3 regions of the Kitasatospora sp. NPDC004289 genome follow, and region 1 is predicted to be linked to each of the others. Evidence: riboswitches for the same ligand, from Rfam matches in the RefSeq annotation. Region 1 holds a riboswitch; each other region holds the start of a gene.
The links. A riboswitch is a leader RNA that binds a small molecule or an ion and turns the genes downstream of it on or off. The one in region 1 is predicted to bind cobalamin.
Positions count from the first base shown of each region.

Region 1 (3,265 bases):
ATCGCCCCGCCGTGGCCCCAGGCGAGGCCGCCGCAGGAGAGCGGTCGGCTGACCAGCCCGAGCCCGTAGCGGGCACCGGGGCCGATCGCCTCGGCGGGGACGGTGGTGCGCATCTCGGCCAGCTGGGCCGCGGGCAGCAGCCGGCCGGCCAGCAGCGCGCCGTAGAACCGGTTGACGTCGCTGTTGGTCGACACGACGGCACCGGCCGCCCAGCCCCAGGACGGGTCCAGCTCGCTGTAGTCGCGCAGCGAGCCGTCGGCGGTGCGCTGGTACCCCTTGGGGTGGGCCTCGTGGATCGTCCGGTCCCCGGGAGCGGGGAAGTAGGTGTGCCGCAGGCCGATCCGGTCGATGACCCGCTTGGTGATCTCCTCGCCGAGCGGACGCCCGGTGACCTTCTGGATGATCAGGCCCGCCAGCAGGTAGTTGGTGTTGTTGTACTCCCACTGGGTGCCGGGCGCGGAGTGGGCCTTCTGGGCCAGTGCGGCGTCGAGGAGTTCGCGCGGCTCGTAGTAGCGCCCGGGGTCGCTCAGGACCGCGCCCTGGTTCACGTACTCGGGCAGGCCGCTGGTGTGCTGGAGCAGCTGACGGACCGTGATCTTCCGGCCGTCGATGCCCTCCCCGCGCACCAGGCCCGGGAGGTAGGTGTCGACGGACGCGTCCAGGGCGACCTTGCCCTCGGCGACCAGCTGGAGCACCAGCACGGCGGTGAACGCCTTGGTGTTGCTGCCGATCCTCACCTGCCCGTCCACCGGCACCTTGGCCTTGGTGACCGCGTCGCCGACACCGGCGGTGTAGGTGCGGCTGCGGCCGTCGCGGCCCTTGACGGTGGCCAGGGCCGCGGGCACGCCGTCGTTCTTGACCAGGGCGTCCAGGCGCTGCTGCACGGCGTCCGGCCGTGGGCCGGCGAAGGCCTCGGCCGGTGCCAGGGCACCGGCCAGCACGGCGGCGGTGGTCGCGGCGGTGACGGCCGCGGCCACCCCTCGGCGGGTGGTGCGGCGGGTGGTGCCGCGGGTCGGGCGGTGCTGCTGCGGTGCGTGCTCGTTCATCGTCGGGCCCTCCTGTTCGAGCGCCGGACCTCGTCCCGGCGCCCTTCCAGAGGACCATCCGACGGACCGTCAATCCGTCGTCGTCCGGGACGAGATGACCTCCGGGAACGTGCTCCGGGGGCGGGCCCGCCCCCGGGACCGTGGTCCTGGGCCCGTCTCGAAGCCGCTTCCGACATGCGGACGTGCGGGACAGGACCGGCGCGGGGGCCTAGGGTGGGAACCGCAGTCGGTTCGCCCTGACAGCCGGTCAGGTGCGTCGCAAGAGGGAACCCGGTGACGCCTTTCATCTGGCCATTCCGGGACTGCCCCGCAGCGGTGAGTGGGAACGACCGCCGTCACACGCACTGGGCCCGTGACGGGCCCGGGAAGCGACGGCCACTAGGTGTCCGCCCTGTCCAGGACGGACGTGCCCGCGAGTCCGAAGACCTGCCACTGCCCGCGTGCACCCCGCACGCGGTGATCTCGGTGACCTCGTGGGCGGGTCGACGGAACGGACGGGCACATCCTGGTGCCGCGTCCGCACTGTCACACCTCCTCGCCCGCGCGCCCTCCCGGGATCGCAGCGCGACTCGCGAAGGAGAGTCTCCGTGACCACCAGCACCACCGCCTCGCAGGCCACCGTCCACGGCTACCCCCGACAGGGGCCGAACCGTGAGCTGAAGAAGGCGATCGAGGGCTACTGGAAGGGCACCGTCACCGCCGACGCCCTCCACTCCACCGCCGCCGAACTCCGGTGCGCCAACTGGCGCAGCCTCGCCGGGGTGGGCATCACCGAAGTCCCCACCGGGGACTTCTCGTTCTACGACCACGTGCTGGACACCACCGTGGCCGTCGGCGCGATCCCGGCCCGTCACCGTGCCGCCGTGCAGGCCGACCCGCTGGACGGCTACTTCGCCATGGCCCGTGGCAACCAGGACGTCGCTCCGCTGGAGATGACCAAGTGGTTCGACACCAACTACCACTATCTGGTGCCGGAGTTGGGCCCGGACACGGTCTTCGCGGCGAACTCCGCCAAGGCGGTCGGCGAGCTCCGCGAGGCGATCGCGCTCGGCCACAAGGGCCGCCCGGTCCTGGTCGGCCCGCTGACCTACCTGCTGCTCGCCAAGCCCGCACCCGGCGTGGCCTCCGACTTCCAGCCGATCACCCTGCTCGACCGCCTGCTGCCGGTCTACGCCCAGCTGCTGGCCGAGCTCAAGGCCGCCGGCGCCGAGTGGGTCCAGCTCGACGAACCCGCCCTGGTCCAGGACCGCACCCCCGCCGAACTCAACGCCGCCACCCGGGTGTTCCGTGACCTCGGCGCGCTGACGGAGCGTCCGAAGATCCTGGTCACCACCTACTTCGACCGGGTCGGCGACGCTCTGAAGGTCCTCGCCAAGGCCCCGGTCGAGGGCGTCGGCCTCGACTTCACCGGCCCGGCCGCCGCCAACCTGGCCGACCTCGCCGCCGTCGGCGGCCTGCCCGGCAAGCGCCTGGTCGCCGGAGTGGTGGACGGCCGCAACATCTGGATCAACAACCTGGAGAAGTCGCTCGCGACCCTGGCCACCCTGCTCGGCCTGGCCGACCGGGTGGACGTCGCCCCGTCCTGCTCGCTGCTGCACGTCCCGCTGGACTCCGCCGCCGAGCGCGACATCGACCCGCAGATCGCCCGCTGGCTCTCCTTCGCCCGCCAGAAGACCACCGAGGTCAGCCTGCTCGCCCGCGGTCTGCGCGAGGGCACCGACACCATCGCGCCCCAACTCGCCGCCAACCGTGCCGACCTGGCCTCCCGGGCCGGCTCCCCGATCACCCACGACCCGGCCGTCCGGGCCCGGGTCGCGGCCACCACCGAGACCGACGCCCACCGCGGGCAGGCCTACCCGGAGCGGGCCGCGGCCCAGCGGGCCAGGCTCGCGCTGCCGCTGCTGCCCACCACCACCATCGGCTCCTTCCCGCAGACCGCCGAACTCCGCATCGCCCGGGCCGACCTGCGGGCCGGCCGGATCGACGCGGCCGCCTACCAGGAGCGGATGCGGGACGAGGTCCGCGAGGTGATCGAGTACCAGGAGAAGGCCGGCCTCGACGTCCTGGTCCACGGCGAACCCGAGCGCAACGACATGGTCCAGTACTTCGCCGAACAGCTCACCGGCTACCTCGCCACCCAGCACGGCTGGGTGCAGTCCTACGGCACCCGCTACGTCCGCCCGCCGGTGCTGGCCGGCGACATCTCCCGCCCGACCCCG
Region 1 is NZ_JBSGEL010000107.1:7,616-10,880, forward strand. It holds gene ACWEPF_RS37220 (serine hydrolase domain-containing protein) at 1-1,046, opposite strand, end outside; cobalamin riboswitch at 1,256-1,494, shown strand; gene metE (5-methyltetrahydropteroyltriglutamate--homocysteine S-methyltransferase) at 1,634-3,265, shown strand, end outside.

Region 2 (3,265 bases), on a different contig from region 1:
CGGGCGGCCCGGGTCTCGCCGTACGCCTCGTGGCGGCCGAACTGCTCGGCCAGCTCGCTGGAGCGCTCGTAGGCGGTGAGCATGATGCGCTCGGCGATCAGCGTGGAGAGCTGCTTGGCCTCGGCGGAGTCGAAGTCCAGGCGGAGCTGGAAGAAGACGTCCTGAAGACCCATCACCCCGAGGCCGACCGGCCGCCAGCGGGAGTTGGAGGTCCCGGCCTCGGTGGTCGGGTAGAAGTTGATGTCGATGACCCGGTCCAGGAAGGTCACGGCGGTGCGCACGGTGGCGTCCAGCCGCTCCCAGTCCATCGCGTTCACCAGGTCGGCGACGGTGGCGCCCGCGGCGACGTGGGCGCCCAGGTTGACCGAGCCGAGGTTGCAGACGGCGGTCTCGGAGTCGTCGGTGACCTCGATGATCTCGGTGCAGAGGTTCGAGGAGTGCACCACGCGGCCGGGCAGCGCGGTCTGGTTGGCGGCCCGGTTGGAGGCGTCCTTGAAGGTCATCCAGCCGTTGCCGGTCTGCGCCAGGGTGCGCATCATCCGGGCGTAGAGGGTCTGCGCCGGGATGGTGCGGACGGCCTTGCCGGCCTGCTCGGCCTTGAGGTAGGCCTCGTCGAACTCGGCGCCCCAGAGGTCGACCAGCTCGGGCACGTCGGCCGGGGAGAACAGCGACCAGTCGGCGTTGGCGTTCACCCGGCGCATGAACTCGTCCGGGATCCAGTGCGCGAGGTTCAGGTTGTGGGTCCGGCGGGCCTCCTCGCCGGTGTTGTCGCGGAGCTCCAGGAACTCCTCGATGTCCGCGTGCCAGGTCTCCAGGTAGACGCAGGCCGCGCCCTTGCGGCGGCCGCCCTGGTTCACCGCGGCGACCGAGGAGTCCAGGGTGCGCAGGAACGGGACGATGCCGTTGGACTTGCCGTTGGTGCCGCGGATCAGGCTGCCGCGCGAGCGGATCCGGGAGTAGGAGAGGCCGATGCCGCCGGCGTGCTTGGAGAGCCGGGCGATCTGGGCGTACCGGTTGTAGATCGAGTCCAGGTTGTCCAGCGGCGAGTCCAGCAGGTAGCAGGAGGACATCTGCGGGTGCTTGGTGCCGGAGTTGAACAGCGTCGGGGAGCTGGTCAGGTACTCCAGACGGCTCATCAGCTTGTAGAGCTCGGCCACCTCGGCCACCGACTTCTCGGTGTCGCCGACCGCCAGGCCCGCCGCGACCCGGAGCAGGAAGTGCTGCGGGGTCTCGATCACCTGACGGGTGATCGGGTGGCGCAGCAGGTAGCGGGACTGCACGGTGCGCAGGCCGAAGTACTCGAAGCGGTCGTCGCCGGCCGTGTCGATCAGACCGTTGAAGGCGGCCGCGTGCTTGGCCACGAAGGCCGCGGTGACGTCGCCGATCAGGCCCTCGGCGTGGCCGACGGCGATCGAGGCGGCGAAGGAGACGGCGCCCTGCGAGACGGCCTCGTCCTGGATCTCCAGGGCGAGCAGCCGGGCCGCGAGCTTCGAGTACTGCGGGTCCTCGGCGATCATCGAGGCGGCAGCCTCCACGGCGAGGCCGCGCAGCTCGGCGAAGTCCGACCCGGCGTGCCGGCCGCGCAGCGCAGCGGCCGCGACGTGGCCCGGGTCCACCTGGGGGAGGTCGGCGCTGCGGTCCGTGAGGAGCCGGAGGAGGGCGGCGCCCGGGTCGGTCCGGTCTTCGGCGGTTCCCTGGGCGGGCAGGGCAACTGAGGCAGCGATGGTCAAGGCGCTTCTCTCCTGGCGGCGGCGGTCGGCATGGCTGCCGGGCCGAATCGGGCGCAGGGGAGTACGGCGCGGACACCGTCACGGCGCGCGCGATCCACCCCCGGCCCACCCGCGAGGCCCGGACGTCACTGCTGTGCTCCAAGGCGTCTGCGGGGAAGCCGTGTGGCACACCGTCGGCAGGTCACCGGACTCGCGGGCGGTCGTACCGGAAGCCCGCTCACCGTTGCGGGGCAGTCCCGGACTTCCACCGGAGTTCCCCTGCATCGACAGCGAGAGCGAGCATACATGTAGTGCTACCTGGCTCGGCGGACCCCACATCTTGTGTGGTGTCGTGTAGCGCAGTGGTGGCCCGCAGTGATGGGCGTACGCCCGGCGGGAGGCCTTGCCAGGACCCGGGACCGCCCCTGTCTGGGGGTTCCGGCGATGGCCTAGGATCTGCGCACATGAGTGATGGGGTGGGCATGAACGGTGGCAACGGGCAGCAGCCCGGTCAGGAGTACCCGCAGTACCAGCAGCAGTATCCGGCGTTCGGCCCGCCGCCCGGCGGACCGGACTGGGACGCGATGGCGCAGCGGGCGCAGGACGACGCCAAGCGCAAGACCCGGATGCGGCTGCTGCTCGGCGTGGTCGCGCTCGCGGTCGTCGGCGGGCTGGTCGCGGTGGCGGTCTCGGTGTCCTCGAAGGGCGGCGACCCGGTGGCCAAGCCGACCGGAGCGGCCTCGAACAGCCCCACGGCCGGGAAGACCGGCTCCAGCCCGACGGCCACCGCGGGGGAGAGCAAGGCGCCCGTGCCGGCCCCCGGGACCCCGCTCGCGGGTGACGACGCGTCGCTCAAGGCCATCTGGGACGCGAGCACGGACAAGGCCGCGGTGGACCCGGCCGCGTTCTTCCCCGACCAGACCATCGACTTCGGCGGCGCCACCTGGACGCGGCGCAGCGCGACGACGGTCACCCCGTGCTGGCACGCCATCACCGGCGGGCTCGCGGACGTGATCGAGAATCAGGGCTGCCGGCAGGTGCTGCGGGCCACCTACGTGCTGAACGACAGCGCCGTGGTGGTCGGCGTGGCGGTCTTCGACAAGCGGCTCCAGGCGGAGACGGCGACGAACAACGTCAACGGGCAGATCAAGGGCCTCCAGGTGGAGGGCATGAAGGACTTCTGCCAGGAGGTGGGCTGCGCGAACACGCACGGCTCGCTCGGCCGGTTCGCCTACTTCACGGCCGCGGGTTCGGCGAAGGAGGGCGGCGTCGTCGCGGACAAGGTCGCCACCGACGCCGGGCCGGGCTTCGCCGCCCGGGTGCGCGCGACGCTGGAGAAGCGGGCCCTCTCGCAGGCCGGCTGACCGGTGTGACCCGGAGTCAGCTCCGCCCGGTGGTCCGGATACTGTCTCCCCGTCAAGGATGATCAGGATCGTTCAGGGGGAGTCCGTGAGATCTCTGCGGGGCCGGCACGGCGGTGCTGTGACGCTGGCCGCCGTGACGCTGGCCGCCTCGGTCGTGTGCGCGACGGTGATAGCGGTCAGCGGTGCGGAGGA
Region 2 is NZ_JBSGEL010000065.1:3,338-6,602, forward strand. It holds gene ACWEPF_RS31535 (ribonucleoside-diphosphate reductase subunit alpha) at 1-1,730, opposite strand, end outside; cobalamin riboswitch at 1,889-2,013, opposite strand; gene ACWEPF_RS31540 (hypothetical protein) at 2,174-3,073, shown strand; gene ACWEPF_RS31545 (glycoside hydrolase family 26 protein) at 3,159-3,265, shown strand, end outside.
Region 2: linked by a shared signal. The riboswitch ahead of ACWEPF_RS31535 (ribonucleoside-diphosphate reductase subunit alpha) and the one ahead of metE (5-methyltetrahydropteroyltriglutamate--homocysteine S-methyltransferase) in region 1 are both predicted to bind cobalamin.

Region 3 (3,265 bases), on a different contig from region 1:
CGGGCTGCTGCTCGGCGACGGGGGCGGGCGCGGCGCCCCAGTGCATCGGCACGACGTGGTCCTGCTGGAGGTCGGCGAGGACGCTCTCCAGGACGGAGCGGGGCACCGGCAGCAGCTTGGCGACCGGCTTCACCTGGCTCTGCCAGCGGCCGTCCACGCACTGCCGCAGGCACTTCTCCAGGGCGTCCTGACGGTTGGTCACCCAGGCGAAGGCCCGGAGGGTGAGGCCGAGGACCTGGGCGAGTTCCCAGGACTGCTCCGGGTCTCCGGGCCAGCTGCCGGTCAGCTCGGCCTGTTCGTAGACGCGCAGGGCCACGCCGATCCGGCGGGCGGCCTGCTCCTGGGTGAGCTCCCGGGCCACCCGGAAGTCGCGCAGGCTCGACGGGGCGGTGCCCATCAGCTGCGCCGGCGGGCACCAGAGGGCGCGGGCCAGGGCGATGAACTCGGTCTCGTCCGGGCGGTACTCCCCGGTCTCCCAGCCGATCACGTGGGTGGGCAGCAGCCGCACCCCGTGCGCGGCCATGCCGGCCGCGACCTGATCGGGCGTCAGCCCGAGGCCCACCCGGTGGGCCCTCGCGGCGGCGGGTGAGAACGGGACCGGCGTGGGGGTGGGCGGTCTGCGGCGCATGCCCAGACCGTAGGTGCGGCCCGGCTGCCGCCTGCACCCGCTGAACGCACGAACCGGATTCCCGGCCCGGGGCGCGGCGCTGGAGTTTCCTACCACTACTGACGGGTGATCACCCAGGGCCGCTCGGAGATAACGACGGCGAGGAGCGCCCCGCAGGGGCGCGGGGAACTGCGCGGGTCGGAAGGCGGCCCACCGGCAACTGAACCGCCGTCAGCCAGTTGCACCTGCTGCCGTTCCCCCGCGCGCCCGCGCGGCGGAGCCGCAGATCAGCAGAGTCTCGCGCCCCCGGGGTGACCACCTACGTCCCCCGCGCGCTGGTCGCTACATCTTGCCGAAGAGCTCCTCGATGGTGGCCGGGGTGGGGAGTTCGCCGTTGGGGGTGAGGCGGTCGACCGTCGACGGGAGGTGGGTGGCGAGGGTGTCGGCGGCCTGGTCGGGGGTGATGCCGGCGTTGCGGGCGAGCATCTCGAGTTCGCCGGGCGGGAGGGCGGCGGCGAGTTCGGGGCCGGTGACGGGGTGGTTGTCGCCGGTGCCGACCCAGGATCGGGCCTGGGAGCCGAGACCGCCCTCCGTCAGCTGCTGGAGCAGGGCGCCGAGCCCGTTGCCCCGCCCGGCGCCGTTCGCGGCCAGCGAGCCGAGCAGGATGGAGAGCAGGTTCCCCGCGCTGGCGTTCCCACCGCCGCTGCCGCCGAGCAGGCCGCTGAGGAGTTTGCCGAGATCGGTCATCGCCGTCCCTCTTGTTTCTTCCGGGTCCGGTACGGCGACGGTGCCGTGCCACGGCCAGCCTGCCGCCGCCGCAGGCGCGCCGCACGGCGGGGCGGACAACCGTGTGACCAACCCCTCCGCCACCGTTGTTGACGCCCGGTCGAGGGGCGTGGTGGGATCTTTCAGCCAATCGGAGGCAAGGAGAGGAAGCCGGTGCGAATCCGGCGCGGTCCCGCCACTGTCACCGGGGAGCACGCTCGAACCATGGTCACGACGGCCCGCCCAGGCGGCTGTTGGAAGGCCCGAGGGTGTGTCCGACCCGGAAGCCAGGAGACTCTCGCCCCCGCTACGTCGATCCAGGGCGCGGACCCTGAGTGAGGACACGCACTGATGCCGCCTGCCCGGAGCCACGCCGACTCGCCCGCACCGTGCGCCGTCTGACCCCCTTTCTGCTGGGCGCCGCCGCCGGCTACCTGGCGGACGCCCGCTTCGGCGATCCCCGGCGCGGCCATCCGGTGGCGCTGTTCGGTACGGCCGCGACGCGGCTGGAGCGCCGGATCTGGCGCGACGACCGCGCCGTGGGTGCCGCGTACACCGCCGTCTGCGTCGGGGCCGTCGCCGCGGGGGCTGCGCTGGCCGGGCGGGCCGCGCGCCGCAGCCCGGTGGCGAGTGCCGCGCTGGCCGCCGCCGCGACCTTCACGGTGCTGGGCGGCAGCTCACTGACCAAGGAGGCCCGGACCATCGGGGCCTCGCTGGAGGCCGGGGACCTGACGGCGGCCCGGGAGCGGCTGCCGCACCTGTGCGGGCGGGATCCGAGCGGCCTGGACGGGCAGCAGATCGCCCGCGCGGTGGTGGAGTCGGTGGCCGAGAACACCGCCGACGCCGTGGTGAACGCGCTCACCTGGGGGGCGCTGGCCGGGACGCCCGGGCTGCTGGCCTTCCGGGCCGTCAACACCTTGGACGCCATGGTGGGCCACCGCTCGGCGCGGTACCTGCGGTTCGGCTGGGCCTCGGCGCGGCTGGACGACGTGGCGGGCTGGCCGGGGGCGCGGCTGACCGCGCTGCTGACGGTGGCGGCCGCGCCGGAGCCGGGGACGGCCTGGCGGGTGTGGCGGCGTGACGGTTCGTCACACCCGAGCCCGAACGCCGGGCAGGCGGAGTCGGCCTTCGCGGGGGCCCTGGGGGTGCGCCTCGGGGGCACGCTGCAGTACGGGGAGCGCGTGGAGCACCGGCCGGTGCTCGGGGCGGAGCTGCGCCCCGTGGGCGTGCGGGACATCGAGCGGGCCTGCGCCCTGTCGCGCCGGGTGGGCGTGCTGGCGCTGGGCGTCGCACTGGTCGGACGGGCCGTCATCTCCGGTGCGGGCCGGAAGAGGAGGACAACGTGAGCAACGCGCTGCTGGTCGCCGGGACCACCTCGGACGCCGGGAAGAGCGTCGTGACGGCGGGCATCTGCCGCTGGCTGGCCCGGCAGGGGGTGCGGGTCGCCCCGTTCAAGGCGCAGAACATGTCGCTGAACTCCTTCGTCACCGCCGACGGCGCCGAGATCGGCCGGGCCCAGGCGATGCAGGCGCAGGCGGCCCGGGTGGAGCCGGAGGCGGCGATGAACCCGGTGCTGCTCAAGCCCGGGGCGGATGCGCGCAGCCAGGTGGTGCTGCTGGGCAAGCCGGTGGCCGAGGTCGGCGCGCTGGACTACCGGGAGCGCAAGCCGTACCTGCTGGAGCGCTCGCTGGAGTGCCTGGCGGACCTGCGCAGCCGGTTCGAGGTGGTGGTCTGCGAGGGCGCCGGTTCGCCGGCCGAGATCAACCTGCGGGACCGGGACATCGCCAACATGGGGCTGGCCACCGCGGCGAAGCTGCCCGTGGTGGTGGTCGGCGACATCGACCGGGGCGGGGTGTTCGCCGCGATGTACGGGACGCTGGCGCTGCTCTCGGC
Region 3 is NZ_JBSGEL010000004.1:160,815-164,079, reverse strand. It holds gene ACWEPF_RS04240 (helix-turn-helix domain-containing protein) at 1-628, opposite strand, end outside; gene ACWEPF_RS04235 (YidB family protein) at 950-1,477, opposite strand; cobalamin riboswitch at 1,511-1,692, shown strand; gene ACWEPF_RS04230 (cobalamin biosynthesis protein) at 1,762-2,718, shown strand; gene ACWEPF_RS04225 (cobyric acid synthase) at 2,715-3,265, shown strand, end outside.
Region 3: linked by a shared signal. The riboswitch ahead of ACWEPF_RS04230 (cobalamin biosynthesis protein) and the one ahead of metE (5-methyltetrahydropteroyltriglutamate--homocysteine S-methyltransferase) in region 1 are both predicted to bind cobalamin.